Regions from separate parts of the Pseudomonas sp. AC355 genome, predicted to be linked through region 4. Evidence: riboswitches for the same ligand, from Rfam matches in the RefSeq annotation. Region 4 holds a riboswitch; each other region holds the start of a gene.
What was found. Region 4 has a riboswitch for cobalamin ahead of ACZ0AI_RS17915 (CbtB domain-containing protein). Riboswitches for the same ligand answer to the same signal wherever they lie in the genome.
Positions count from the first base shown of each region.

Region 1 (4,502 bases), 3.4 Mb from region 4:
TGCCGGGTTCAAGGGCGTTGAGTACCTGTTCCCCTATGATTTCACCCCGGCCGAGTTGGCCGAACGGCTGGCCGAGCATGGTTTGAGCCAGGTGTTGTTCAACCTGCCGCCGGGTGACTTCGCGGCGGGAGAGCGCGGCATTGCCGCCTTGCCGGGGCGCGAGGCGGAGTTCCGCGAGGGCGTCGATCGCGCCATCGAATATGCCCATGCGCTGGGCTGCCCGAAGCTGCATGCGATGGCCGGATTGGTGAGCGAGGAGGGCATGCGCCCGCGGATGCGCGAGGTCTACCTGGAAAACCTGCGCTATGCCGCTCGCCGCCTGGCCGAGCACCGACTGACACTGCTGATCGAGCCGATCAATAGCCGCTCGATACCTGGTTATTTCATCAATTATCAGGCAGAGGGCCACGCCATTCTCGCCGAGCTGGGCGAGCCAAATCTGAAGGTGCAGATGGATTTTTTTCATACGCAGATCATGGAGGGCGATCTTACGGCGTGCTTCAAACGCTTTCAGGCTGGGGTCGGGCATATACAGATTGCCGGCGTACCGGATCGCCACGAGCCGGACACCGGCGAGGTGAACTATCCGCAGCTATTCGCCCTGCTCGACGAACTTGGCTATGACGGCTGGATTGGTTGTGAATACAACCCGAGAGGCCTCACTGAAGACGGTTTGGGTTGGTTCGCACCTTGGCGTTGAAGTGCGCGGGGGTGGCATCGTCAAGTGCCGAGCGGGCTATGCGCTCTGCCGTTCGATGATCCTGAAACCGGTATCGATGCGCACTTTCACTGGTTCTTCGTGGGGATGATCGAGGCGTTGCACCAGCGCGCGGGCCGCCTGCACGCCGATGTCCGCGCCGTTGATGCACACGGTGGAGAGGGCCGGGTGCAGGTGAGCGGCGCTGCTCAGGTCGCCAAAGCCCATCACCGCCAGATCCTGCGGCACGCGAATGCCCAGTTCGGTGGCTTCTTCCAGCACGCCGTGGGCCAGGGTGTCGGAACTGCACACCAGTACATTCGGGCGCTCGCGACCTGCTAACAGACGCTGCAGGCCCTCACGGCCGAGGTTCACCGTTGCCGGTGGCGGCAACACCACGCGCGGCACCTCGGTAATCCCCTGGCTCGCCAGTTCGCTGATCAGGCTTTCGCAGCGTCGGTGGCCGCGTGGGTCATCCAGGGTCACCACGGCGAAGCGCCGATAGCCCTTGCCCATCAGGTAGCGCGCGGTGGCCACGCCGACCGCTTCGTGGGAAAAGCCCACCAACATGTCCAGCGGCCGCGGCGCGAGATCCCAGGACTCGACGATCGGAATGCCCGAGCGCGACAGGCGCGTGCGGCTGGCTTTGGTGTGTAGGGTGCCGGTCAGTACGATGCCATCGGGGCGCCGCCGCAAGATGGCGTCGAGTAGCTGCTCTTCGCGTTCGGCGCTGTAGTTGGTCAGGCCGATCAGCGTCTCGTGGCCGGCTTCGGTGAGGGTGTCGATCAGCGCCTGCACCGTGTCCGAGAAGATCGAATTGGCAATCGTCGGCACCAGCAGGGAAATCAGCCGGCTGCGCTGCTCGGCCACGCCGGTGAGCATGGCCGGCACGTAGCCGGTCTTGTGCACGGCACGAAAGACCTTTTCGCGCAGTTCCGGGCGGACGATCTCCGGCTGGTTGAGCGTGCGCGACACGGTGATCGGCGAAACGCCTGCGACCTTGGCCACATCCGCCAGCGTCGGCGGCTTGCCTGGGGCGGTAGCGGAGCGCCTGCCGGTCGCTCGATCATCGTCTCGCTGCATCCTGTGTTTCCTGGCCAATCCGGGGTCGGGCGATGTTATCCCAGCCGGCGATGCCATGGTGCATGGATCGAGGCCGCTGCATGGCGATGATTGACGGCTCGACGCTTCGATGGTCAGATGCGCGCCAGTTTCAGGTGTCCCATGCCGCCGTGCATGGGGTGAAACGGGAAGCCGGTTCGTCATTGAGAGGTCACCTCCAAAATGATCAGTCCGGCGCTGCCCCCGCAACGGTATGCGAGCGAAGCATTCGATTAACCACTGTGCCACGGCATGGGAAGGTGAATGCTTCATGACCCTCGTGAGCCCGGAGACCGGCCCGAAACTTCTGTTTGGCAAACCCGCGGTGGGCGGGCGCAGGCCGGTTTCCGTGGGCTTCGTGCGCCTGCGATTCCCTATGCGTTGTTCCCTCCGGGATTCATTCATTCCTGTTTCGAGTGGAACGACATGTCCCGATATTCCCTGTTCGATGCCCTGTCGGGCAAATCCCTGCGCATGGGCCTAGTGCCCTGCGTGCTGTTCGCCTTGCCGGCTCAGGCCGCCGAGTCGAACGCTTCAATAGCCTTGCCCTCGACGGCGATCACCGGCACGGCCGATGAGTCGTCGCCGCCTGATCTGCATACGCTGGCAACGACCGGCTCGCGCCTGAATCTGACGCCACTGGAAACGCCCGCCAGCGTCAGCAGCATTGGCGCCGAGCAGATCCAGAAGCGCAACAACGCCACCGTCCAGGAGGCCGTCACCCGTTCACCTGGCATCACCTTCATGGGCACGCCCGGCAATGGCGGCACCGCGTTGTCCGCCCGGGGTTTTACCGGGCACAGCTCGACCATGCAGCTGTATGACGGCACCCGTCTTTATGTCGGCGCCGGCACCGTGACCTTTCCGGTCGATACCTGGTCGGTGGAGCGTATCGACATCCTCCGTGGCCCGGCCTCGGTGCTGTACGGCGAAGGGGCGACGGGCGCGGTGATCAACGTGGTGCCGAAGAAGCCTTTCGAGGGCGAGATCCGCAATCGCGTGCGTCTGGGTTACGGCTCCGATGATCGTCAACAGATGGCACTCGATAGCGGCGGCTCCCTGAACGACCGCCTGAGCTACCGTTTCAATCTCAATCAGCAGGCCAGCAATGGCTGGGTCGACCGTGGTGATTCCGAGAGCCTGGCCATCAGTGCTGCATTGCGCTGGGAGGCGACCGACGACCTGAGCTTCACCCTCAGTCACGATTACGGTAATCAGGAGCCGCAGCAGTATTTCGGCACGCCGTTGGTGGATGGTCACTACCGCGAAAGCCTGCGCGAGCGTAACTACAACGTCGAGAACGCCACGCTGCAGTACAACGACCAGTCGACCCGCTTGGTGACCGACTGGACGATCAGCGACAACCTGAGTGCCAGCAACCAGCTGTACTACCTCAAGACCCAGCGGCGCTGGCGCAACGCTGAAACCTACACCTGGCAGCCGGGTGATTTAGTCGAGCGTAGCGATTTCATCAGCATCAAGCACACCCAGGAACAGATCGGCGACCGCCAGACGTTCACCCTGCAGCATTCGCTGTTCGGCCTCGACAGCCGCACCGTGGTTGGCGTGGACTACAACTCCATCCGTTTCGTGCGCAAGCATGATTTCGGCAATACCCTCAGCGACAGCGTGCCACTCGGCCAGTCCGGTGGTGGTAGCTACATCAGCAATGACCCGTATCGCGCTCGCGAAGCCAATCAGGCGCGTCAGTTCTCGTTGTTCGCCGAGAACCGCACGCAGCTCACCGAGCAACTGGCACTGGTCACCGGTGTGCGCCGTGACCAGGTACACCTGAATCGTGATGATCTGCTGGCCGGCACCCGCAGCGACCGTAGCCTGACCGGCAACAACTGGCGCGCCGGCCTGGTGTTCGCGCTGACCGATGACTTGTCGCTGTACGGTCAGTACGCCACCAGCACCGAAGGCGTCGGCAACCTGCTGACTCTCAGTGCGGGCCAGCAGCAGTGGGATCTGAGCACCGCCAAGCAAACCGAAGTGGGCATCAAACAGCAGTTTTTCGATAACCGTGGCGAGTGGACGCTGGCCGCCTATCACATCGTCAAGAACAAGCTGCTCAGTACCGACCCGGCCAACCCGACCGTCCAGCAGCAGGTTGGCCAGCAATCCTCGGATGGTATCGAGGCGACCCTCGAGCTGCGCCTGCCCTATGCCGTGCAGCTGTCTGCCAATGCGGCACTGGTGCGCGCCGAGTACGACGAGTTCGTCAGCGGTGGCGACGATTTCCAGGGCAATCGCCCCACCAACGTGCCGCGTCGTTCCGCCAACCTGTGGTTGAGCAAGGACTTTGCCGAGCGTTTCAGCGTCGGTGCCGGCGCCCGTTATGTGGACAGCCGCTACGCCGACAACGCCAACAGCGTCAGGGTACCGAGTTACACCGTGGTGGACGCCAACTTCGACTGGCATCTGCAGAAGGATCTGACCCTCGGCCTGCAGTTGAACAACCTGTTCGACCGTCAGTACGCCACCACCACGAGCAACAATGGCCAGCAGTGGTACCTGGGCGAGCCACGCTCGTTCTTCGTCAGCGCTGACTACAGCTTCTAAACGCCGGCGCACCGGGTAGTTTGCCGGTGCGCCACAAGCAGGAGTCGGGCATGTCGAGGCTACGTATCGAAAAGCTGTCATGGGCCGTCGAGAGTCGGCGCAGTGCGCCACGCTGGCTGTTGCAGGACATCGATCTGCA
Region 1 covers NZ_OZ409843.1:406,334-410,835, forward strand. The annotation lists gene otnI (2-oxo-tetronate isomerase) at 1-700, shown strand, start outside; gene ACZ0AI_RS01990 (LacI family DNA-binding transcriptional regulator) at 737-1,780, opposite strand; cobalamin riboswitch at 1,896-2,114, shown strand; gene ACZ0AI_RS01995 (TonB-dependent receptor) at 2,225-4,363, shown strand; gene ACZ0AI_RS02000 (ABC transporter ATP-binding protein) at 4,414-4,502, shown strand, end outside.
Region 1: another riboswitch for cobalamin. It lies ahead of ACZ0AI_RS01995 (TonB-dependent receptor); the one in region 4 lies ahead of ACZ0AI_RS17915 (CbtB domain-containing protein).

Region 2 (4,502 bases), 2.6 Mb from region 4:
AGGCATCCAGGGCGCGGGTATGCCAGGCCACCAGCAGCACCCCGGCCAGCGCCACGGGCACGGCCAGGGCGACATCGTGCCAGTTGACGCCGCTGAGGTTGCCGAGCAGCCAGAACATGATGCCCCGGGCCTGCTCGGCGCTGGCCGACTTGGTGATCAGGAACGAGGTCAGTGCATTGAACAACTGGGAGCCGGCGATGCCAGCGAGAATGATCTGCCCGGTGCCATTCAGCGCGCCGCCGCCCGCTGCCCGCGCCAGCAATGCGACCAGGCTGAAGGCGGCGATTGCGCCAATGAAGGCGCCCATCGAAAGCGACAGCATGCCCGCGCCGAGCCCCAGCAGCGCCACCGAAACCGCTCCGGTGGAAGCACCGGCGGAAATCCCCAACAAATAAGGATCGGCCAGTGGATTGCGCAGCAGCGCCTGCAGCACCACCCCACACACCGACAGCCCGGCGCCGCAACAGGCGGCGACCAGGGCGCGGGTCAGGCGGTAGTTCCAGACGATGCCCTCGTCGATCGGGTCGAGCACGAAGCCTGCCCCGAACAACTTGTTGGCCAGCACCTGGAAGACCACCGACAGCGGAATACGGGTCTCCCCCAGCGCCACACCGACGACCACCGCTACGGCCAGCAACAGCAGGCAGATGATGGTGAGCAGGAACAGGCGGGAGCCGCGAGCAATCATTTCTGCAGATCGAACCCGTCAACGGCCTTCGCCAGGGTTTCGATGCCGGTGACCATGCGCAGCGAAGCCTGCATGCCGTCAGCATCGAGAATCACGATGCGGCCGTTCTTCACGGCATCCATGTGCTTGGCGACCGGATCATTACGCAGGAATTCGAGTTTCTTCTCCACGTCGTCAGCCGGGAAACGGCGGCGATCCATGCGCGCGAGTACCAGCACGGTCGGGTTGGCCTTGGCCAGGGTTTCCCAGCCGACCGTCGGCCACTCTTCGCTGGACTCGACCACGTTGCGCAGGCCCAGCGACTTCATCATGGTGTCGGCGACGCCTTTCTGGCCGGCCATGTAGGGATCGAGATCCAGATCGGCGCTGGAGAACCAGAACGCAGCGGAGATTTGCTTGGCCTGACGCTGCCCGGCGTTGGCGACCGCTTTGCCGAGCCTGTCCTGCAGACTGGCGACCAGCTTGTCGCCCTCAGCCTGCACGTCGAAGATTTGCGCCAGTTGCTGCACGCTCTTGTACAGGCTGTCGATCTGGAAAGGCTGCAGGCGGGTACCGTCGGCACCGACCAGATTGTCCTTGCCCTCGCAGTCGGACGGCATGATGTAGGTGGGAATCTTCAGCTCGTGAAACTGCTCACGGGTGCCGACCACGCCCTGCTTGCCAACCATCCACTCGAACTGCACGGCCACCAGACCGGGGCGCTTGTTGATCACCGACTCGAAGCTCGGGTCATTGTCGGCCAGCCGCTCGACCTTGGCGTTCTGCGTCTCGAACTCGGGCAGCACGTTGCTGAACCACAGCGAGGTACCCACCAGGCGGTCGCCAAGCCCGAGGGAATAGAGAATTTCTGTGCCGGCTTGGCCGATGGTCACGGCGCTCTTGGGCGCAGCGGCGAAGCTCAGTTCATGGCCGCAGTTCTCGAGGGTCAGGGGATACTGAGTCGGGGCGGCGGCCAGCGCCATCGAAGACAGGCCAAGGGTGGCGGCCAGAACGGCAAAACGAGACACGGTCATGCGGGTGATCTCCCAATCAACAGATACGCATAAATGGCAGTGCGCAGGCTGGAGAACACATCACGCCAAGCGGCCATGGCCGCACCTGTCCCTAAGGAAGGTGATTACGGATGCCCCTCCCGGACACCCCGCCGGCTGGTTCGATTGCAGCGCCCGAGCAGGGCTGCACTGCAGCTGCTCAGACCTATGCCGGCAGGTCTCCTGACTGGTACGTCGTGGCAACGCTGCGGCCTTCCCGGATTCGAACCCAGTGACACTAATGCAACGATGCTCAGTACCTACAGTTGCGGGGGCAGTTCCGTTTGGCCACCAGAGGTGGCGACGGATTCCCTATTAATTCCTCGCGGAAACCGGCGGGCGGCATCTTAAACGATTAGGTCGCTCCCCTGCAGCGCTTCGCTGGAGTTTCTGCGCATTCATCCCAACAAGCCGGAAGCCAGTGCAGCACTTGTACGGCTAATTTCGGCGGCCATTATTGTTACAACATAACAATTTAGCAAGTCCAGTTCAGCGCTCATTTCAGCTTCTGATCTGGAAGATCCGAGGGCCGATTGAGGCCTGCGGGAAAAATCCAGATTCGGGCTTGAAATGAGAACAAAAATCAATAAGACTGAATATTGTTACTTTATAACGTATTTATTGGAGCACTTATGAAACCTGGTATCCACCCTGAATATCGCCCCGTTCTATTCCACGACGTCTCGGCTGACGCCTACTGGCTGATCGGCTCCACGGTCAGCACCGACAAGACCCGCGAGCACAGCGACGGCAACGTCTACCCCTACGTCACGCTCGATATTTCCAGCGCCTCGCACCCGATCTACACCGGCCAGCAGCGCCAGACTGCAAGCGAAGGACGAGTGGCCGGCTTCAACAAGCGCTTCGCCGGTTTTGCAGGAGCCCGCTCATGAAAGTGCTCGCGTCGCTGCGCACCGCCAAATTGCGCCACCGCGATTGCCAGATCGTCAAACGTCGTGGCCGCATCTACGTGATCTGCAAGACCGAGCCACGCTTCAAGTGCGTGCAAGGCCGGCCCAAACCGCAGCGCAAGAACAAGGGGTAAGTGCCTGCATCAGCCTCTCGGCGCGATCGCAGCCGTCTCTCCAAGTCCGCGGCGCGACAACCATTCGCCCGCAAGCGGGCTCCTACAGTATCGAGGCGTCTGCAAAATGGATGTTCAGCGCCATTTCGGTGGGAGCGCCGCCCTCGGCGCGAATGCGATTGCGGTCATCCCGCGGCTGGCGCCGTGACGACCTGGCCATGCGACAAGCCCGGCCAACTTCAACCTGCCACCTCCCCCAGCTCACGCAAATAGCTCCAGGGATAGATGCCGCGGTCGTGGCCATCGTCGAATACCAGTTGCAGCCCATAGCCCTGAGGGTGGACTGCCGTGATGCGGACGCCATCCGGTGCCACGTCGATGCGCTGCGCCAGCCGGGCCGCCCGGCATTTCGAGCACGGGCACCCGGCGCGCAGGCGCCCGTGAGCAAGCACCTGTACCTGCCCTTGCCCCCACTCCACGGTCAATGTCGCTTGCGTGGCACTGTTATGTATTGCGACGGGTGCCTGGTTCATGGCTTTTGCAGGCGCAACTGGCCGATGGCGATACGCACCGCTTTGCGCACTTCCGGATCGGCATCGTGCTCAACAGCCAGCAATGCTGGCAGTGCCTGAGCGTCGCCCAGCTCGCCAAGCGCCAGTGCGGACTCCTTGCGCAGGTTGCTGATCGCGTGCCCGAGCAGTTCCACCAGCGCCTCACGCGCCGCAGCGAATCGCAGGCGGCCGAGCGAGCGCACGGCACGCAGTCGTACCTGCCAATAGCTGTCGCCAAGCGCCTCCAGTAGCGCAGGGCCGGCGCCGGCCTGGCCGACTTTGCCGAGGGTGGTGGCTGCCTCCTCACGCACCTGCCATTCGCGATCCTTGAGCGCCGTCTGCAAAGCCGGCAGCACGCTGTCGTCGCTGGCCAGACCCAGCGCACCGGTGGCGGCGCGGCGTACTTCGGTATCGGCATCGTCACTGGCCAGGCGCGCCAGTTGGGGCAGCGCATCGACCTGTTTCAACCAACCGAGGATGCCTACCGCCTCACGGCGCACGAAGGCATCGCTGTCCTGCAGCGCGGCGACGGCAGTGGGTACGCTGTCGATCAGCCGCAACTCGCGCAGGGCTCGCAAGGCACTGGCGCGGACGAACGGGTCGGCATGGACAGCCCAGGGCAGCACCACGCGACCGGCATCGGCGGTTTTCAATTCACTGAGGCTCTGAGCTGCGGCGCCGCGCACGCGGGCGTCGGCATCGGTCAGCGCAGCGCACAGGGCATTTACCACCTCGGGCTCCTCCCAGGCTTCCAGCAGGCGAGCCGCCTCGGCGCGGACATCGGCGGATGCATCCCGGGTCAGTGCATGCGTCAGCCAGGGCAAGGCTTCTGGCTCTTCCAGATCGGCCAGCTCGATCAGGGCGATGCGGCGCACGCCAGCGTCCTCATCTTGCAGGCGTGGCAGCAGGTCGAGAATGTCGGGGTTATCGGTGCTTACATAGGTGCTCAGATCGGTCATAGGGCAACTCGCAATGGCGGATGTTCGGTGGGCAGCCCGAGCGGCGTCAGGCGTGGCAGCTCGCGGCCTTCTTCATGGCGCAGTAGCTCCAGGCAGTGGCGCTTGAGCTGCACGAATTCCGGGCTGGTCAACAGGCCCGCATGCCGCGGACGGCGGAAGTCCAGGCGCAGGTCTTCGATGAAGCGTCCCGGCCGCGGACTCATCACCAGAATGCGATCGGCCAGGAACAGGGCTTCGTCGATATCGTGG
Region 2 covers NZ_OZ409843.1:1,261,110-1,265,611, forward strand. The annotation lists gene ACZ0AI_RS06000 (FecCD family ABC transporter permease) at 1-688, opposite strand, end outside; gene ACZ0AI_RS06005 (ABC transporter substrate-binding protein) at 685-1,701, opposite strand; cobalamin riboswitch at 1,876-2,071, opposite strand; gene ACZ0AI_RS06010 (type B 50S ribosomal protein L31) at 2,352-2,612, shown strand; gene ykgO (type B 50S ribosomal protein L36) at 2,609-2,764, shown strand; gene ACZ0AI_RS06020 (DUF971 domain-containing protein) at 2,983-3,276, opposite strand; gene ACZ0AI_RS06025 (HEAT repeat domain-containing protein) at 3,273-4,253, opposite strand; gene ACZ0AI_RS06030 (ABC transporter ATP-binding protein) at 4,250-4,502, opposite strand, start outside.
Region 2: another riboswitch for cobalamin. It lies ahead of ACZ0AI_RS06005 (ABC transporter substrate-binding protein); the one in region 4 lies ahead of ACZ0AI_RS17915 (CbtB domain-containing protein).

Region 3 (4,502 bases), 150 kb from region 4:
TCGACCTCCGTGGCCAGGGCGTTGACCGCGGCGGCGGCCATGGCGCTACCGCCCCGACGGCCCTGGACGATCACGTAGGGCACGCCATGCTCGGCAAAGGTGCTGGCGAGCAGATCCTTGGACTCCGCCGCGCCCACGAAGCCCACCGGGAAGCCGAGAATCAGCGCTGGCTTGGGCGCGCCCGCAGCCAGCATGTCGAGCAGATAGAACAGCGCGGTAGGTGCGTTGCCGATTACCACCACCGAGCCTTCGAGATGCTCGCGCCAGTGCTCCAGCGCCACCGCCGAACGGGTGTTGCCCAGCTTCTTGGCCAGCTCAGGCACGCCAGCATCGTTGAGGGTGCAGAGCACCGGGTTGGCCGCTTGCAGGCGCGCACGGGTCACCCCTTCGGCGACCATGCGCGCATCGCAGAGAATCGCCGCGCCATTGGCCAGGGCCTGGCGACCGGCCGCACCGGCACCCGTGGAGAAGCGTAGATCCTGCACCACATCGACCATGCCGCAGGCGTGGATGACCCGCACCGCGAGCTTCTCGAGATCCGCCGGAATGGCGCTCAGGTCGGCCTCGGCGCGGATGATGGAGAAGGAATGGCGATAGATCTCCTGACCATCGCGGATGTAATCGGTCATCGGGTGAAACTCCAGGTATCGGGAAGCGAGGCCAGCAGTTCGCTGGCCTCGTCAAGTGTCAGGTGGCGGGCCAGTGGCGCGCCGAAATCGTTGCTGTCCGCCTGGCGGGCGAACAGATCGTAGCGGCCTTCGGCTACCGCCAGCAGGGTCACGGGGGCACGGTGGGCGGCGGCGCAGGAACGGCTGCAGCCGCTGAGGTGGAGGCCGGCCAGGCGGCGGCCAGCCTTCAGCGTCTCGGCCATGCGGCATCCATCGGCTTTGGTATCGGCCAGGCCCTTGGCGCAGCCGCTTGAGCCGGTACAGGCGATGATGCGGGCTAGCGGCGCATCGGCATCGACCAGCAAGCCGAGCCCCTCCAGCGCCTGGAGGGCTGCCTGCGCATCGGCTGTGGCGACATTGGGCAGCAACACGCTCTGCCAGGGGGTCATGCGCAGGCTGCCATCGCCCAGACGTCGAGCCAAGGCGGCGAGTCCGAGCAGCTGTTCGGCGTCGAGCCGGCCCAATGGAGGGACGCCACCGACATATACCCGGCCAGGCTGGCGCTGTGCGCCGATGCCGATATGCGCTTGAGGTTCGGCCGGGCGGCGTCGCCACTCATCCGCGCTCAGCAGCACGTCACCCAGACGCTCGCCCAGGCGCTGCAGCAGTTCGCTAGCAGGGTGAGTGGCGAGCAGGTGGCGCATGCGTGTCTGCTCGGGCGTGGCCAGTTCAAGAAACAGGTCGAGCAGCGCCAGCAGCAGCTCATCGGCATGGGCCTCGGGCACCACGGCCAGCGCGGGCACATCGCCAGGCGCTTGTGGCGGGCAACCGGCGAGACCGAACGCATAGCCGATCTGGCCATCCAGCGGCAGGGCGCTGAGCCAGATATCGTGAGGGTGTTCGAGCATGGCCAGGCGTTCGCCGCCATCGAGTAGCAGGGCGAACTTGGCCGACAGCGCGTGCAGGCGTGGGGTGTTCTCCAGCGTCGTCAGCAGGCGGGCGGCCAGTGGTGATACGTCGACCAGCGCCGCCGGATCGAGGCCGGCCGCCGGGCTGACCATCAGGTTGCGCACATCGTCGGCAGAGGGTGAATTCGGGCCGAGGCCGGCGGCCAGCAACTCGCCGATCAATGCGTCTTCACTGCCGGCGTGGATGCCGCGAATCTGCAGGTTGGCGCGGTTGGTGGCTTCGATCACGCCGCCTGCATGGTGTTGTGCGGCCTGGGCTATGCGCTCGGCTCCGGTGGCATCGAGGCGCCCGCAGGCCAGCTTGATCCGGCAGATGCCGCCATCCTTCGCCTGCACGATACGCAGCAACCCCGGACAGGCCGAGGGGCGAACAGCAGGGGATGGAATGCAAAAAGCCTGTTTCAACGGATCACCGGGGTCGGGTCACATGGGCATCCGTTCGAGGATAGGCCAGAGAAGGAGGAGCTTCTATCACCGGGACACCCCGCCCGGTGTGGGCACATGCGACTGAATCCGTCGGCAGGTCTCCTGGCTCGCAGGTCATGGCGCGTGGCCGGCCTTCCCGGTTTCCCAGTGGCGATTGGCGCATGCGCTCGCTGCAACAGTTGCGGGGGCAGCCACGCCGCAGAACGATCTGCTCGTGTTCCCTCTTAGGCCCGCGCCTACGTACCACGTAGCCGACGGACACCGACAGAGGCGCTATTATGCCCGCTTTGTTCGCTAGGATGAAAAGCCGCGTCGTCCGATAGCGTGCAGCATCGGACGCGGAGCGTCGTCCTGGGCGGCATTCCCACGCGGAGCGTGAGGAACGATCTGGGCGATTTTGATAACGAGGAAAAACGCATGACACGCTGGCTAACCGTCGTGGGCATTGGTGAAGACGGCTACCCCGGCCTCGGCAAGGCGGCGCGACATGCATTGCTGGCGGCCGAACAGGTGTTTGGCAGCGAGCGCCAGCTGGCGCTGTTGCCGCATTGCATCCGTGCCACACGTCTGGAATGGCCCAAGCCCTTTTCCCTGGCGCCGGTGTTGGAGCGCCGCGGCACGCCGGTTTGCGTGCTGGCCAGCGGTGACCCGATGTTCTTCGGTGTCGGTGCCAGCCTGGCCCGCGAGCTGACGAGCGAGGAGCTGCATATTCTGCCGGCGCCTTCCTCCTGCTCGCTGGCGGCGGCTCGCCTGGGCTGGCCACTGCAGAGCACACCTCTGGTCTCGCTGGTGGGTCGTCCGCTGGCAGCGCTCAATGCGCAGATTCATCCCAGCGTACGCCTGCTGGTGCTGAGCAACGATGGCGAGAGCCCGGCGGCCATTGCCGCATTGCTGCGCGAGCGTGGCTTCGGCCCCAGTCGGCTGAGCGTCTTCGAACACCTGGGCGGTGAGCGTGAGCGGCGTATCGATGGCCTGGCTGATGGCTGGTCGCTGGCTCGATCTGCTGATCTGAATCTGGTGGCGATCGACTGCGTGGCCAGTGATGACGCCATGCGCCTGCCGCTCACGCCGGGCCTGCCGGACGATGCCTATCGCCATGACGGACAACTGACCAAGCGCGATGTGCGCGCCATCACCCTGGCGCGCTTGGCGCCGCTGCCCGGCGAACTGCTCTGGGATGTCGGTGCCGGTTGCGGCTCCATCGGCATCGAGTGGCTGCGCGCGCACCCCAGCTGCCGCGCCATCGCCATCGAGGCTGATGAAGGACGCCAGGGGCATATCGCCCACAACCGCGATGCCCTTGGCGTGCCGAGCCTGCAACTGGTGGCCGGGCGGGCACCCGAGGCGCTGGCCGGGCTGGCAGCGCCAGACGCCATCTTCATCGGTGGCGGGGTGACCGCGCCCGGCGTGCTGGAAAGTTGCTGGCGCGCGCTCAAGCCCGGTGGTCGGTTGGTGGCCAACGCCGTGACCCTGCAGAGCGAGGCGGCGTTGATCGCCTTTCGTGGCGACCAGGGCGGCGAGCTGACCCGTATCGAAGTGGCCCAGGCGCGCCCGCTTGGCAGTTTCGACACCTGGCGCGCCGCGTTGCCGATCACCCTGCTGCAGGTCAGCAAGCCGTTATGAGCCGCATCCTGCTACTGGGCGGGATCGGCGAAGCGCTGAATCTTGCCCGTCGCCTTGGCCCCGCACATATCTATAGCCTGGCCGGGCTGGGCAAGGTGCCGGAGGATCTGGCCTGCCAGGTACGTGTCGGTGGCTTTGGTGGTGTCGAGGGGCTGGCGGATTTTATCCACAAGCAGGGCATCGACCTGCTGGTCGATGCCACCCATCCCTATGCTGCGCAGATCAGCCGCAACGCTGCCCATGCCGCCCAGTTGGCTGGTATTGCCTGCTGGGCCTTGCGTCGCCCGGGCTGGGTTTCATCACCCGACGATGACTGGCGTGAGGTATTCGACTGGCCCTCGCTGATCACCGCACTGAGCGATTTCCAGCGCCCGCTGTTCACCCTGGGCCGCGAGCCACTGGAGCATCTGCACGAGATTCCCGCCCACCAGCACTGGACCGTGCGCTGCCTGCAGAGCCAACCTGCCACGCCACGTGCCGAAGTGATCGGCGCCCGTGGGCCGTTCAGCCTGGACGATGAGCGCGCGCTGTTCGAGCGGCTCGATTGCGATGTGCTGGTGAGCAAGAACAGTGGCAGCGCCGCCACCGAGCACAAGCTGCAGGTCGCTCGTGAGCGTGGCGTGCCGGTGCTGGTGTTGCAGCGACCCTCGTTGCCCGCTGTGGATCGCGAGTTCGCCGAACCCGAAGCGCTGTGGCAGGCGCTGCTGAGCCATGGCGTCGAGTTTCAGGCTACGAAACCTTGTCCGTCACGACGCTGTTAGACTGCCGCCCTTTTCCCGGAGCCTACCCATGACTACCACGCCCTACGCTCAGGTGCTGTTCGCCGGCTCGGATCTGCTCGACGGCTCCTTTGCCGAGCTGTTTCGTGCCCGCCTGG
Region 3 covers NZ_OZ409843.1:3,667,037-3,671,538, reverse strand. The annotation lists gene ACZ0AI_RS17295 (precorrin-8X methylmutase) at 1-629, opposite strand, end outside; gene cobG (precorrin-3B synthase) at 626-1,981, opposite strand; cobalamin riboswitch at 2,078-2,283, opposite strand; gene cbiE (precorrin-6y C5,15-methyltransferase (decarboxylating) subunit CbiE) at 2,420-3,625, shown strand; gene ACZ0AI_RS17280 (cobalt-precorrin-6A reductase) at 3,622-4,386, shown strand; gene ACZ0AI_RS17275 ((2Fe-2S) ferredoxin domain-containing protein) at 4,415-4,502, shown strand, end outside.
Region 3: another riboswitch for cobalamin. It lies ahead of cobG (precorrin-3B synthase); the one in region 4 lies ahead of ACZ0AI_RS17915 (CbtB domain-containing protein).

Region 4 (4,502 bases):
AATCAAATGCGCCGCGACTGGCTATATCGATAGCCTGAGTATTGGGGTCAGCGGTCCGATAAACTCTTACGAACAGCTTCACCGCCCCACCCCTGACGATATGATGATCTTCATTAAGCGGCTCCATGCGCAAACCCTGCGAAGCGAAGTGACGAGTCATGGCAGACAATATGGAACTCCTTTCCATCCGTGTGTAAAGACGCGGCAGGAATTTTTTTCCTGAGAGCCCAAACGCTTCGACATTGACACCGAGCAACTTAAGCGGCCGATCTAAGGAAAATGCCAATGGGAGTTGATGACCGCTATAATAATACACACCACAATTACAGGGTGGCATCAATCGCAAATCATCGACAGGCAGCACTTTTATACCGGGATGGCCAGCGCGAAAGTTTCGCCAGGGCAATGGCTTTCCACTTTTGACCAAGCTCTGATAATAGTTCTGAAGGAACTTATAAAAGTCCGTCGATACTGGCTCTGGCTCCGTAGTTTTACCCAAACCTCGAAGATGCCATTGAGCGCCCACGCGGTACCATTCAAAATTCTTTTTCGTCCATTGGTACCTTGCATAAGGCTCGAACAGACCAAACTGCGAACCACGATCATATCTGCCTGTAGCGTCTAGGCGTCCCCCCTCAAGGCGAACCTCCTGACGGGCTTCTTCCAATGCCTTCTCGTCGGGCCAGATCATGCCAATCAGCCCTTTACCTGGCTCCATCAGAATGACGGCCCCATAGGCACTGCGTGACACGGCACGGCTGAGGTCTGGAGAAACCAACAGCAGGCCCTCATCGCCATATGGCGCAACGGAGTATTTACGCAGCTCACCTGTCGATGCGGACAATGCCAGGTCGAATTGAGGAAATACCCGCAAGTCGGGATTGCTCTGCGGCCACCCCAGCATGGTGAACGTGCTGAGTGGAGTTGCAACCGGTACACCCGTTTCATGGATATTAATCAACTGGGCACCCGTCTTGAAGTACTCGAACGACAAGACCTCTTTACCCGTACCCACAGCCAGCAGTGTCCTGTCATCACCTAACAGATAATAGCGGCTGTTGCGCTGGTACCAGTCACCGACCGGTTGAAGTTGTTTTCCCCTGTAGGAGAACCGTCGGCCCCGATCCAGAAATGCATTGGCTTCATCTATCGATATGGCGCGGCCAAAGCCTGGAATCTCCAAGCCATGGGCAGGTGTTGCCTGCAGCGCTGGACTGGACAGGGCTACGAGAAGGAAGGCGCAAATGCGCCAGAAAAAGAACGGTAAAAATTTCATCCCTGATATACCCATCAAAAGCTGATAGTAATGGCCAATCTCCGATCAGCCTCCTGAAAATTATCGCAAAACAAGGTGCGTTAACAATTTTAATTGGGATCAGTTAGCAAGATCATCCAATCTCAACTATCGGGTACTTGAATGACCTCCGGGCAACGCACCACGCAAGCTCTTACCCACAAATGGCGTAACATATTGACGCATCTGCCGCTTCATGGTGTTCTTGCGCAGTTGTTTCAGGTGTCTCACGCCGCCGTGCGTGAGGTGAAACGGGAAGCCGGTTCGAGTCCGGCGCTGCCCCCGCAACGGTAAGCGAATGTCAGGATCGTTTTGGCCACTGTGCGAGAGCATGGGAAGGCCGATCCTTATCACTGCCCAGTGATCATCGTGAGCCCGGAGACCGGCCTGAATCCTCTGTTTGGCAACCCGCGGTGGGCGGGCACGCGCCGACTATCGCCCGCCTGTGCGGGCAGTCTCGCCGTGTCCTGCTGTGCCGTTTACCCCTGAGGTCTACGATCATGTCCAGCAGCGTCCTTTCGAATTCCACCGCCTCTGCGCGTCCCTTGTCGCAACGTATCTTGCTCGCCGTTGGCAGCTGCGTTCTGGGCGCCGTGCTGATCTTCTTCGCCGGCTTTTCCCACGTAGAAGCCCTGCATAACGCCGCCCACGATACCCGGCATAGCGCCGCGTTTCCGTGCCACTGAGGACGCCATGATGATCAAGCGCATCGCCCAGACTGCCGGCTTCGCCGGCCTGCTCGCCGCCATCGTGCTGACCTTGTTGCAGAGCCTGTGGGTAACCCCACTGATCCTGCACGCGGAAACGTTCGAAGTCGCCGAGCCCGCCGCCATTATTGAACATAACCACGACACCGCCAGCTCCGCTCACGACCATGAAGCCGCAGGCGGTCACGGCCACGATGGTGAAGCCTGGGCACCCGAAGACGGCTGGCAACGGCTGTTATCCACAGGCTTGAGCAATCTGGTGGTGGGCGTGGGCTTCGCACTGATGCTCGCTGGCCTGTTCACCCTGCGCGCCCCCGAAAAAACCTGGCAGGGCCTGCTCTGGGGGCTGGCCGGTTTCGCCACCTTCGTGCTCGCGCCCTCGAGCGGCTTGCCGCCGGAGCTGCCAGGTACCGCCGCGGCCGAGCTGCTACTGCGCCAGTACTGGTGGATCGGCACCGCTGCTTCGACCGCTGCAGGCCTGGCGCTGCTGGCATTTGGCGGCAACTGGATGCTGCGCATACTGGGCCTGGTGATTCTGGCGCTGCCCCATGTGATTGGCGCACCGCAGCCTGAGGTGCATGAAAGCCTGGCACCCGAAGCGCTGGAGCACGAATTCATCCTTGCCTCGCTGCTCACCAACGCTGCGTTCTGGGCTGCTCTGGGGCTGGCTGCCGCCTGGTTCCATGACCGCACTCGACACGCAGAATGAACGAGCGCCCTACCCTCGTCGCTGGCCTGGGTTGCCGGCGCGGGTGTTCGCTGAGCGAGCTGCTGGCATTGCTCGACGATACGCTGGCCGAGCATGGCTCGAGCACTGCCAAGCTGACAGCCCTGGCCAGCAGCGAACACAAGGCTGACGAGCCCGGATTGCTGCAGTTGGCCGAGCATCTGGGCCTGCCCATCAGCTTCATGCCCGCGGATGCGCTGACGGGTTACCATGAGCGCCTGAGCCAGACCTCGGCTATTGCCCTGCACGTTACCGGCAGCCCGAGCGTTGCAGAAGCCAGCGCGTTGGCCCTGGCCGAACGCCTCGGTGGTCGAACCGCACGCCTGTGGATAACCAAGCGCAAGAGCGCCACTGCCACGCTGGCTATCGCAGACATCGAACCTTAGAAACGCCGTTACTGTAGGAGCGTCGACCTCGGCGCGAAAGAATTGCAGCCTCGCCGCGAAACGGCATCGCTCACGCCATTCGCCGCGGGGTCGCGGCTCCTACAGCAGCAGGCCTCCACCATTTGCCGCTTGCAGCCCAGGAATCCCATGACCGTCTATTTCATCGGCGCCGGCCCCGGCGACCCCGAGCTGATCACCGTGAAAGGCCAACGTCTGATTCGTTCCTGCCCCGTAATTCTCTACGCCGGTTCCCTGGTGCCCGAAGCGCTGCTCGAAGGCCATCAGGCCAGCCTGGTGGTGAACACCGCCGAACTGCATCTCGATGAAATCATCGCCCTGCTGCACGCCGCCCACGGGCGCGGCGAGAATGTGGCACGGGTACATTCCGGTGATCCATCGCTGTACGGCGCCATCGGTGAGCAGATTCGTCATCTGCGCGCCCTGGGCATCCCTTTCGAGATCATCCCGGGGGTCACCGCGACGGCAGCCTGCGCCGCCCTGCTGGAAAGCGAGCTGACGCTGCCGGATGTTTCGCAAACACTGATCCTCACCCGCTACGCCAGCAAATCACCGATGCCCGAGGGCGAGCAGCTGCATGATCTGGCTCGGCACGCCGCGACCATGGCCATCCACCTGGGTGTGCAGCACCTGGCGAAGATCGTCGGCGAGCTGCTGCCGCACTATGGCGCCAGTTGCCCGATCGCGGTGGTGCATCGCGCCAGCTGGCCGGACCAGGACTGGGTGCTCGGCACCCTCGCCGATATCGAAGAGAAGGTCAGCGCCAAGGGCTTTCGTCGCACCGCGCTGATTCTGGTCGGCAGGGTATTGGGCGCCGAGGACTTCGCCGATTCGGCGCTGTACCACGAGAGCCATCGCCACCTATTCAGGGCAGGCGTTGCAGACGATACAGACTCTCGCTGACCTTGCCGTGATTGTCGGCAATGACGATCTGCGCGCCCCGCTGGGCGAGGCGCCCGTTGAGATCGCTGGCGTACAGGCGCTGCAGAAAGATCGGATAATCGAGCGCGCTTTGGATGACCACTTGTTCGCCCAACCAGGCATGCAGCGCCGGCAGATGGAAACTCCAGCAGCCCTCACGGCAGTCGAAGCCCGCGTCGCGCAGTTGCTCGATCAGCGTCTGATCGCCACTCAGCACACCGTCACAACAGCGGTACAACGCACCCACCCAGTCGCTCATGTCAGGTGGCGACCACCGGCAGCTCGATACGGAAGCAGGCACCGCCGTCCTGATTGGTCACGCTGAGCTTGCCCCCCATCTGGTTGACCAGCCCGTAGCTGACCGACAGCCCCAGTCCAGTGCCCTTGCCCACCGGCTTGGTGGTGAAGAACGGATCGAAGACCCGATCCAGCAGCAGCGGGTCGATACC
Region 4 covers NZ_OZ409843.1:3,816,686-3,821,187, reverse strand. The annotation lists gene ACZ0AI_RS17920 (hypothetical protein) at 1-1,276, opposite strand, end outside; cobalamin riboswitch at 1,498-1,699, shown strand; gene ACZ0AI_RS17915 (CbtB domain-containing protein) at 1,795-1,980, shown strand; gene ACZ0AI_RS17910 (CbtA family protein) at 1,991-2,710, shown strand; gene ACZ0AI_RS17905 (cobalamin biosynthesis protein) at 2,707-3,114, shown strand; gene cobM (precorrin-4 C(11)-methyltransferase) at 3,262-4,035, shown strand; gene ACZ0AI_RS17895 (hypothetical protein) at 3,998-4,312, opposite strand; gene ACZ0AI_RS17890 (PAS domain-containing sensor histidine kinase) at 4,314-4,502, opposite strand, start outside.